DNA from 4 places in the Paenarthrobacter sp. NPDC056912 genome. Region 4 is predicted to be linked to each of the others. Evidence: riboswitches for the same ligand, from Rfam matches in the RefSeq annotation. Region 4 holds a riboswitch; each other region holds the start of a gene.

What was found. Region 4 has a riboswitch for S-adenosylmethionine ahead of ACFRJ9_RS19505 (hypothetical protein). Riboswitches for the same ligand answer to the same signal wherever they lie in the genome.
Region 1: another riboswitch for S-adenosylmethionine. It lies ahead of ACFRJ9_RS02345 (LLM class flavin-dependent oxidoreductase); the one in region 4 lies ahead of ACFRJ9_RS19505 (hypothetical protein).
Region 2: another riboswitch for S-adenosylmethionine. It lies ahead of ACFRJ9_RS03750 (DUF1737 domain-containing protein); the one in region 4 lies ahead of ACFRJ9_RS19505 (hypothetical protein).
Region 3: another riboswitch for S-adenosylmethionine. It lies ahead of ACFRJ9_RS18525 (aminotransferase class V-fold PLP-dependent enzyme); the one in region 4 lies ahead of ACFRJ9_RS19505 (hypothetical protein).

What each region holds. Positions count from the first base shown of each region.
Region 1 is NZ_JBHUCD010000002.1:78,708-80,898, forward strand. Features, by position in the region: gene ACFRJ9_RS02345 (LLM class flavin-dependent oxidoreductase) at 1-795, opposite strand, end outside; SAM riboswitch class IV at 833-941, opposite strand; gene ACFRJ9_RS02350 (LLM class flavin-dependent oxidoreductase) at 1,164-2,191, shown strand, end outside.
Region 2 is NZ_JBHUCD010000002.1:369,644-371,834, forward strand. Features, by position in the region: gene ACFRJ9_RS03745 (NtaA/DmoA family FMN-dependent monooxygenase) at 1-751, opposite strand, end outside; SAM riboswitch class IV at 918-1,029, shown strand; gene ACFRJ9_RS03750 (DUF1737 domain-containing protein) at 1,043-1,309, shown strand; gene ACFRJ9_RS03755 (rhodanese-like domain-containing protein) at 1,306-1,716, shown strand; gene ACFRJ9_RS03760 (O-succinylhomoserine sulfhydrylase) at 1,717-2,191, shown strand, end outside.
Region 3 is NZ_JBHUCD010000018.1:109,112-111,302, forward strand. Features, by position in the region: gene ACFRJ9_RS18525 (aminotransferase class V-fold PLP-dependent enzyme) at 1-1,252, opposite strand, end outside; SAM riboswitch class IV at 1,284-1,397, opposite strand; gene hisN (histidinol-phosphatase) at 1,580-2,191, opposite strand, start outside.
Region 4 is NZ_JBHUCD010000020.1:82,971-85,161, forward strand. Features, by position in the region: gene ACFRJ9_RS19495 (VIT1/CCC1 transporter family protein) at 1-463, opposite strand, end outside; gene ACFRJ9_RS19500 (hypothetical protein) at 695-886, shown strand; gene ACFRJ9_RS19505 (hypothetical protein) at 883-1,182, opposite strand; SAM riboswitch class IV at 1,199-1,318, opposite strand; gene ACFRJ9_RS19510 (sodium:solute symporter) at 1,510-2,191, opposite strand, start outside.

The sequences.
Region 1 (2,191 bases), on a different contig from region 4:
TGAATCGAGGATGACGTCCAGTTCCACCAGGGTCCGTGGTGCTCCGGCGGCGGCCGCGGCTTGGGCCGCTGCCGGAAGGGCGTCCGCTGTGTCCGCGGATACCAGGGCAACGTCGGCCTCGACGGCGGGAATCAGTTCAGCGGGCGCGAACACCACCAGTTGGCCTTGGAGGGGGCGCGGGATGATGGACGGGCCCTTGACGGAGAAGCGTTCGCCCTCGAAGTCCGCGTAGTGCAACTTGTTCCGGTCCAGGTACCGGCCGGTTGAGACGTCACGGATCACGGCGTCGTCTTCCCACGAGTCCCAGAGCAGACGGCCGGCTTGGACAACGTCCGCGGCTTCATAGGCCGCATCGCCTTCCGGCAACGGTGTGCGACCCACTGCCCGGGCTTCCTCTTGGAGGTTCTCCGCGTTGACCAACCACCCCGCCCTGCCCAGGGAGGAGTAGTCAAGGCTGGCCAACTGGGTTGCCACATGAAACGGCTCAGCGAAGAGCGTGCCGGCCTCGGGGACCAGCCCGATGGATCGGGTGATGGGTGCTGCGAAGGCCGCACGCTGGATCGCATCGATCCGGCCCGCGATTCCGGTGCTTCCGGGGTCCACCACGCGGGTGTCCCGGAACGTTGCCACGTGGAAACCCGCGATATCGGCAGCCTGAACAGTTTCACGAATCCGCTGGCCCCCCAATAGTGCCTGCGGCTCGTGCTGTGCCCTGCGCCATGCGGCCGGGTGGGCTCCATCGCCGTCGAGCTCCACGGCAACCACTCGGGAACGGAATTCGGGTTTAGAAGGCATGGTGATCTCTTTCTTTACGCCGCTCAGCGGCCGGGACGACATTCACTTGCCGCAATTGCGGCCAGGTCTGTTTCCGGAGCACCCCGCCATTAATGCCTGAGGGTTGCCGCAGCACGAGCCGGTCCTTGGCGTGCTGACTCTTGACCTATGAGTCGAATGTAGGAGCGGCTCCAAGGAATGTACAAACCGCTGGACTCGGGGCGTCAACGCGGGAAATGGCGCGTCAAGCGGCGGCGAAAATCGTCATCTTCGCCCCGCCAAAGAGCACGTATGACGGTCCGTTTCGCAGAATTTCCTCAGATTTAGCAGGGTTGAGCGGGGTGACGGATCGGCTTTGGCGGCGCGTCGGCCCTCCGTAGTGTCGTGCCATGCCGAAGCCCTCCGTTACCCCCTTGTCCGTCCTCGACCTCAGCCCTGTGTCGGCCGGGCAAACCCCCGGTGACGCATTGCGCAGCACCCTGGCCCTTGCCGCTTCCGCCGAGGCCTCCGGCTACTCCCGCTACTGGCTCGCAGAACACCACCTCAATACCGGTGTTGCTGGTTCAGCCCCGCATATCCTTGCCGGGCTGGTGGCCTCCGCTACCAAGACGATCCGGGTGGGCACGGCCGCCACGCTGCTGGGAAACTATCGCGCGCTCCAGATCGCTGAAAGCATCGGAACACTCGCGGCAGTGTTCCCTGACAGACTGGACCTGGGCTTCGGACGCTCCGGCCCGCCCAAATCACCCGGCGAACCTGCGCCCGGATTCGTGGCCGCGGCAGGCAGCATCCCGGAAGCGGATCCAGCTGTCCGAGTGGTTGACGGCCTGCTGGTTCCGGCGCCGCGTCCGATTTTCGGGGCAGTGCTTCCGCGGAAGTTCCGTTTGCAGGGCGAGCTCCTTGGCCGCTTCCCTGGTGACACTGAAAACTTCGAAGACGACGTTCAGGACATCATCGGCTTCTTCACGGGCGAATACCGCACCAGGCACGGTGAGGAAGTCACGGCAACCCCTGCCCTGGGCCAGTCGCCCCAGTTCTGGATCCACGGCTCCACCGCCGGACCCAGCGCAAGGCTCGCCGGCAAGCTCGGGCTTCCGTTCGGGGCCAACTACCACGTGGCACCGGCCAACGTGCTGGATTCCGTGGCCGAATATCGGGCACACTTCAAGCCCTCCGCAGCATTGGCTGAACCCCACGTGATCGTTTCGGCCGACGTCCTGGTAGCGCCCGACGAGCACCGTGCGCAGCGGCTTTCCCGAGGGTACGCGCAATGGGTCCACGGGATCCGCAGCGGCCACGGAGCCATTCCCTACCCGTCCCCGGAAGATGCCCTTGAGCTCCGGTTGGATGCCGAAGCCGAGGACCTCATCAAAGACCGGCTGGACACAAGGTTCGTCGGAGACCCCCACCAGGTCAG
Region 2 (2,191 bases), on a different contig from region 4:
AGGCAATCGCCACATCTGCGTGACCTCCAGCGAACGCCTTGCCCCTCGGCGAAGCGCCGGCCTGGACCAGCACGGGTTCCTCCGGCAGCGGTGCCGTGTTCAGTGGTCCGCGGACCTTGAAGAAGTCGCCTTCGTGGTTGATCTGATGGACCTTGGTGTGGTCCGCGAACACCCCGGCGGAAGCATCCTCAAGCACGGCGCCAGGTTCCCAGCTCCGCCAGAGCCGCCTGACGACGTCGACGAATTCCTCGGCCTTCTCATACCGCAGGTCGTGTTCGATTTGCTGGTCCAGCCCATAGTTCTGGGCCGCGAGGTCGCTGCCGGAAGTCACCACGTTCCAGCCAAGCTGGCCCTCGGAGAAGTGCTGGAGGGTAGCGAGGAGCCGGGCCGCAGTGAACGGCGGATAGAACGAGGCGCTGACCGTAGGCACAATCCCCAGGTGCTCCGTTGCAGACAGAAGGTACGGGACCAGCGCCAATGGATCATGCTTGGGCGCGAAGGACGCGTGGGCCAGCGAAACCTCGGCCGTGCCGCCATAGGTGTCCGGGACTGTCAGGGAATCCTCGATGATGAAGAGGTCCAGCCCGGATCGCTCGAACGCGCGCACGGCTTCCTGGTACAGGGCGGGTTTCTTCCAGTCGTAGCCCAGGCTGTAACCGGGAGTCCCCCAGCCCTGGACTCCGAAACCGTGGCCCACAAACCATCCAAAATGCAGCATGGGCTTGAGTGTAGAACTGCTCTGTCCGTTCACCGCGACCTGATTTCATGCGAAGTTACAGGGGGTCGTACTGCGTCAATTATGCTCCCGGGGCGTCTTATTTGGAGAGGTTCCACAGCATCCTCCGGTTACGCAACATGACGAGCCCGCAGCCACCCGCAAGTGCAGGCCTATGCCCGTGGATGTTACGTTTTTCTTGAGTAATGAGCACCAGCGCCAAGCCCTGACTTGCTGGTCGGCAACCCTCTCTCCGGCGGGGTGCCTCAGGTGACTACTCGGCGTATCGACAACTCGAACTGCAAGCGTGACTGAGGAGCACCATCAATGCCTGAACCCACCGAAGAAAAACTCTCCTACCGCCTGGTGACCGGCCCGGATACCCGCGATTTCTGCGAGCGCATCCACAACGCCCTCGCCGAGGGTTACGTACTCCACGGCAGCCCCGCAGCCACCTTCAACGGCACCGATGTGATCGTGGCCCAAGCCGTGGTCCTGCCTACCGCCATCGCCAGTGCCGACGCCGCTGTTGCCAATGCTGTTGATCAGCTGGAGAACTACGAGGACGAGGAAGCATTCGAGGGCCACGCATGAGCTACGCAGGTGACCTGACCCCGCAGGACGCGTGGGCCAAACTTGAAGAAGGCGCCATCCTGGTGGACGTCCGCACTGAGGGCGAATGGGCCCACATCGGCATCCCGGACACCAAAGCCACCGAGAACGATCCCCTGTTCATCCAGTGGAACCTCGCCGGCGGCATCCCGAATTCCCGCTTCATCGAGGACCTGCAGCAGCAGGCACCCGAGGGCGACGGCGTGGAACTGGTCTTCCTCTGCCGCTCCGGCCAGCGGTCCATCTCCGCGGCCATTGCCGCAACACAGATCGGCTTCACCGCCTACAACGTCCTTGAAGGCTTCGAGGGCGAGCCCGACCGCTATGGCGAGCGCACCGTGAATGGCTGGAAGAACCGTGGCCTGCCGACGAATCTAGGAACCGACTAAGTGACTTTCAATCCTGATGCCGCTGGCTGGAGCCCTGACACCCAGGCCGTCCGCGGTGGCCTTGACCGTACCAACTTCCAGGAAACGGCCGAACCCGTTTTCCTGAACTCCGGCTTTGTCTACGAGTCGGCGGCCGCTGCCGAACGCGCCTTCACCGGAGAGGACGAACGCTTCGTCTACTCCCGCTACGGCAACCCCTCCGTGGCCACCTTCCAGGAACGGCTCCGCCTGCTCGAGGGAACCGAGGCGTGCTTTGCGACGGCGTCCGGCATGTCCGCGGTCTTCACCGCCTTGGGTGCCCTGCTGGCTGCCGGCGACCGCGTGGTTGCGGCCCGCTCCCTCTTCGGCTCATGCTTTGTGATCCTCAACGAGATCCTGCCCCGCTGGGGTGTGGAGACCGTTTTCGTTGATGGTCCGGATCTGGAGCAGTGGCGTGAGGCCCTCTCCGAACCGACCACCGCGGTGTTCTTCGAGT
Region 3 (2,191 bases), on a different contig from region 4:
CGATACCGGCAAGGAGCCTCGTAGCGTCCTCCAACCTCGAACCAACGCCAAAGCTGGCGCGCAGGGACCCGGACGGGAGCCCGAGGCGCTTCAGGAGCGGGTGGGCGCAGAAACGGCCGTCCCGGAGACCGATTCCGTGCTCGGCCGCCAGGTATGCGGCGACCAATCCAGCGTCGAAACCTTCAACAGAGAAGTTGACCACGCCAATGGTGTCCTCGGAATCGCTGAAGATCTGGTGGACGGTGACGCCGTCGATCGCCCGCAGTCCATCCACAAGGTACGAGCGGATGGAGGCCTCGTGGGCATGCCACGCATCCTCATCCAGCCCTGCCAGAACCTGGGTGGCACGGGCAAGCGTGGCTGCGCCCAAAACATTGGGGGAGCCGCCCTCGTGGCGGGCCGGTCCTGTGGCCCAGCTGACGGAGTCCAGGCGGGCCTCACGCACGGCTCCGCCGCCGGCCAAGTGGGGGGGTCCTGCGTCAAGCCAATCCGGCCGGCCAACAACAACGCCTGCACCGAAGGGTGCATAGAGCTTGTGGCCGGAGAAAACAACGTAGTCGACGTCGGCCTCGGCGATGTTGATCCGGCGGTGCGGAGCGAGCTGGGCCGCGTCCACCACAATCCGTGCCCCGTATTCGTGGGCCAACGACGCCAGCTGTGCGATGGGCAGGATTTCGCCGGTTACGTTGGAAGCGCCCGTTATGGCGAGCAGCGACACGCCGCCCTCGCTGAGCTCCGCACGAAGGTTCTCCAAGGTGGCCGCCAGTGTTGGGGCCGCAATGACGCTGCGGTGCGGTACACCCTGCCAGGGAAGAAGGTTGGCGTGGTGCTCAATATCCAGGTAAAGGACCTCGCCGGTGTTCTGTCCGTTGACCTGGGGAAGGCACCCGGCCAGCAGGTTCAAGGAGTCCGTGGTGTTGCGGGTGAAGATGACGGAATCGTCCGCCCTGCCGCCGACGAACTCCCGGACGATGTTTCGGGAGTTCTCGTACACCGAGGTGCTGATCTGGGACGCGTAGCCGGCGCCGCGGTGGACGCTGGCGTAGTACGGAAGAACTTCGTTCAGATAGGCCGACACAATGGTCAACGCAGGTGCCGAAGCACCGTAGTCGAGATTGGCATAGCGAACGTGGCCGCCCTGAATCAGGGGCGCCTGCAGTTCCGCGCCAGTGACTGCGGCCAGCGGCCGCGAGGCGGCGGCTGCCTGTGCGGAGGACGGCCTGGTGTTTGAGTTTAACGTGACAGTGCTCATGGGACCTCACTCAAGAGGGACCCCCGCAGGGGATCCGCGCTTGCCGTATCCGTTCCGGACCGGCCAGGTCGTCACCCGGGGCACCCCACCGCGAATGGAGGGTTGCCGGCCAGCAAACCGGGGTTTAGCGCTGGCACTCGTGACCTGTAAAGAGGTTAGGGCACCTCCGACGCTCCCTCCAAAGCCGCCAGGTTTTGTTAAGCACATTGTTACGGAGAATGGCGGGCAGTCGTTTCGTCGAATAAAAGACGGCGGGTGCCTCCCAAAGGAGGCACCCGCCGTCGAAAATTCGCCAAAACTGTCCAGAAGTGTGCAGGCTGGATTACATCAGAGGAGGTCGTCCAAGGCGGGGTTGAGCCGCTTGAGGACCTCGGAATGCAGGATGGAGTTCGTCGCCAGGGCATTGCCGCCGAAGGGGCCGTCTTCGCCCTCCAGGGACGTGAAGCGACCGCCTGCCTCCGTAACGATGGGGACCAGCGCTGCCATGTCATAGAGGTTCAGCTCCGGCTCGCAGGCGATGTCCACGGCACCCTCGGCCACCAGGCAATAGGACCAGAAGTCACCGTAGGCGCGCGTGCGCCAGATGTCCTCGGTGAGCCCCATGAATTCATCCAGGTTGCCGCGCTCCTTCCAACCCGAAAGGCTCGAGTAGGACATCGAGGCGTCTGCCAGGCGCGAGACATTGGAAACTTTGAGTCGGGTGGCCGATGCCAGGGAACGGCCCATGTAGGCGCCCATTTCCTTGGCGGCCCACCAGCGCTTGCCCAATGCGGGCGCGCTGACCACACCCACAACGGGCTCTCCTTCGTCCACGAGGGCGATCAATGTGGCCCACACCGGAACCCCGCGGACAAAGTTCTTGGTGCCATCGATGGGGTCGATAATCCAGCGACGCGAGCCGTGCCCGCTGCTCCCGAACTCCTCGCCGAGGACGGCGTC
Region 4 (2,191 bases):
GACCCCGGGTAGCCAGGCCACGGACTACTTCTTCGTGGATTTGCTCGTCGGCAGCCATGGCCGGTGTGGCTGCTGGATCCGTGCCGTAAGGGGAACGGCCTTCCGCCCGTTGGGCCAGGGCCAAAACGAATACTGATCCGAAGTGGCGGGCGAAGAAGCCCAGGAGCTGGCTGCGGATGGACGCGGCCTTGGGCATTCCCGCGTGCTCTCCCAGGAGCTTGAGCCAATGTGCCTCGTGGCGTCCTTCGGCTTCGGCCAGGGCCAAAAGGATCTGGCGCTCTTCGCCGTCGCGGCGCTGGGCGAGTTCGCGGTAGACGGCGGCCTCGGCGCGCTCGTCAGCCAAATATTGGCGCCAGCGCCGGATGTCCGAAGCCGTGGGCGGCGTTGTTTCCGCAGAGGGGTCTTGAGGGGTGGGATCCGGAGCGGGGCTCGACGAATCGGGGGATTCCTGGTGCTTCTGCACTTTTTCTCCTGTGCTGGGTGGGGTAGTTGCGGCCCCATTGCAGCCCCCACTGTACCGCTAATTGGCGGGGATTTTCGGCTGGTATTCCTTAGTTGGAATGTTCGGTGCACCGTAATTTCCGGCCCTTCTTGACCCCTTGCGGGCGCGGTGCTCAGATGGAAGAACAGGGGCGGGGCCCTCTCCCCGCAACCGGTTATTGGGCCGCTCGGCCCACGAGACGGAGGTTGCAGCATGAACACCACCGAATCACACGCCAATCACCCGCTCCGGGCAACCATTGAGTCGGACCCGGCCTATGACTACAGCGAAGACCAGGAAGTGGACGAGGCCTGGGTGGAGGAAGTAGACGCCCCCGAGGACGACGAACGCGTGGTCCCGCTCGATGACACCGAAGAGTTCCGCGGGGAGGACGAGGGCAGCTAGCCCTCGGCCCCGTTGCGGAGTTGGAAGTGCCGTTCGCTTCCTGCCCTTTGGCCGGGGGCGGCGACAGTCACTGTCAGGGTTCCGGACGCTTCACACCAGCGCGTTGAACGCACGGCCCGGGCCAGCGCCCGCTCGATCATGCGCGGTTCGGGATGCTGGAACCGGGCTGACCCGCCGTGCGTGGTGATGGTCACCGTTCCAAGGACAAGGTCGACGGCGGGAATCACCGCCACCGCGTGAGTGGCAGGCGGGAGGGGGATGCTTGAGGCAGGGGTGGTATCACCTTGGTACGGCAAGGGAATGCTCCTTGGGGGAGTGCTCTTGCCCGCTCGGTTGTCTCTGGTCCGGGACGGGCCGCTTCCTCATCCGAACCACCCGTGAACATGGGGTTGGTGCGTGGCCAGTCGGAGCTTGGCGCCACATCTCTTGAAGCTGGAATCACTTTACCGCACGTGTTTCTTGTTGTGGGGCCCGCTTTGCGTGGTTTCGGGCCGTTTGAACGCGCAAAGCAGGCCCCGCAACTCGCATTTGTCGGGCACAGAACAACGGCGGCGCTGCCCCGGAAAGGGGCGGCACCGCCGTCGAACTTTGCTCAGTATCCTGTTTGCTGCCGAAGGTTCCTGTTAGTTGGCCTTGTGGCTGCTGACGGGGTGTTCCTGAATCGGGAGCTCGTCAGAGACGGCCCCTGCCACGCGCTTGTCCCACGCGGCGCGGACCGCGGGGTCGGTGGGCGGTGTGAGGAGGGAAATCACCACGTAGGCCAGGAACGAGGCTGCCAGGCCGAAGTAGATCGGTTCGTTGGCGTAGACGCCGTCTGCGCTCGGAATGATTCCGGTGGCGAACATGACCAGCAGCGCCAGGGTCAGCACGGAACCAATCGCCATGGACCACGCCGCAGCGATGCCGGTTCCGCGCTTCCACACCAGGCCACCCAGAATGGCAACCAGGAGGCCGCCTACCAGGATGTCGTAGGCGATGGTGAGGGCAACCACCACGTCCTGCGCGGCCATGGAGATCAGGACCGCGACGATGCCAAGGCCAAGTACCCAGTAACGGTTTGCCCGGACGTCGTGCTCCGGGTTTTCTGTGTCATCGGTGTTGATGGTCTTGCCGAACCAGCTGGCAACGAACGGAACAACGTCCGCACGGGCCACCGTCGCAGCGGCGATCAGGGCGCCGGAAGCGGTGGACATCATGGCTGCGACAGCAGCGGCCATGACCAGGCCGCCGATGCCGATCGGCAGGATGTGGGTTGCTACCTCGGCATACACCACGTCCTTGCCGAGGTTGGCGACGTCGATATCG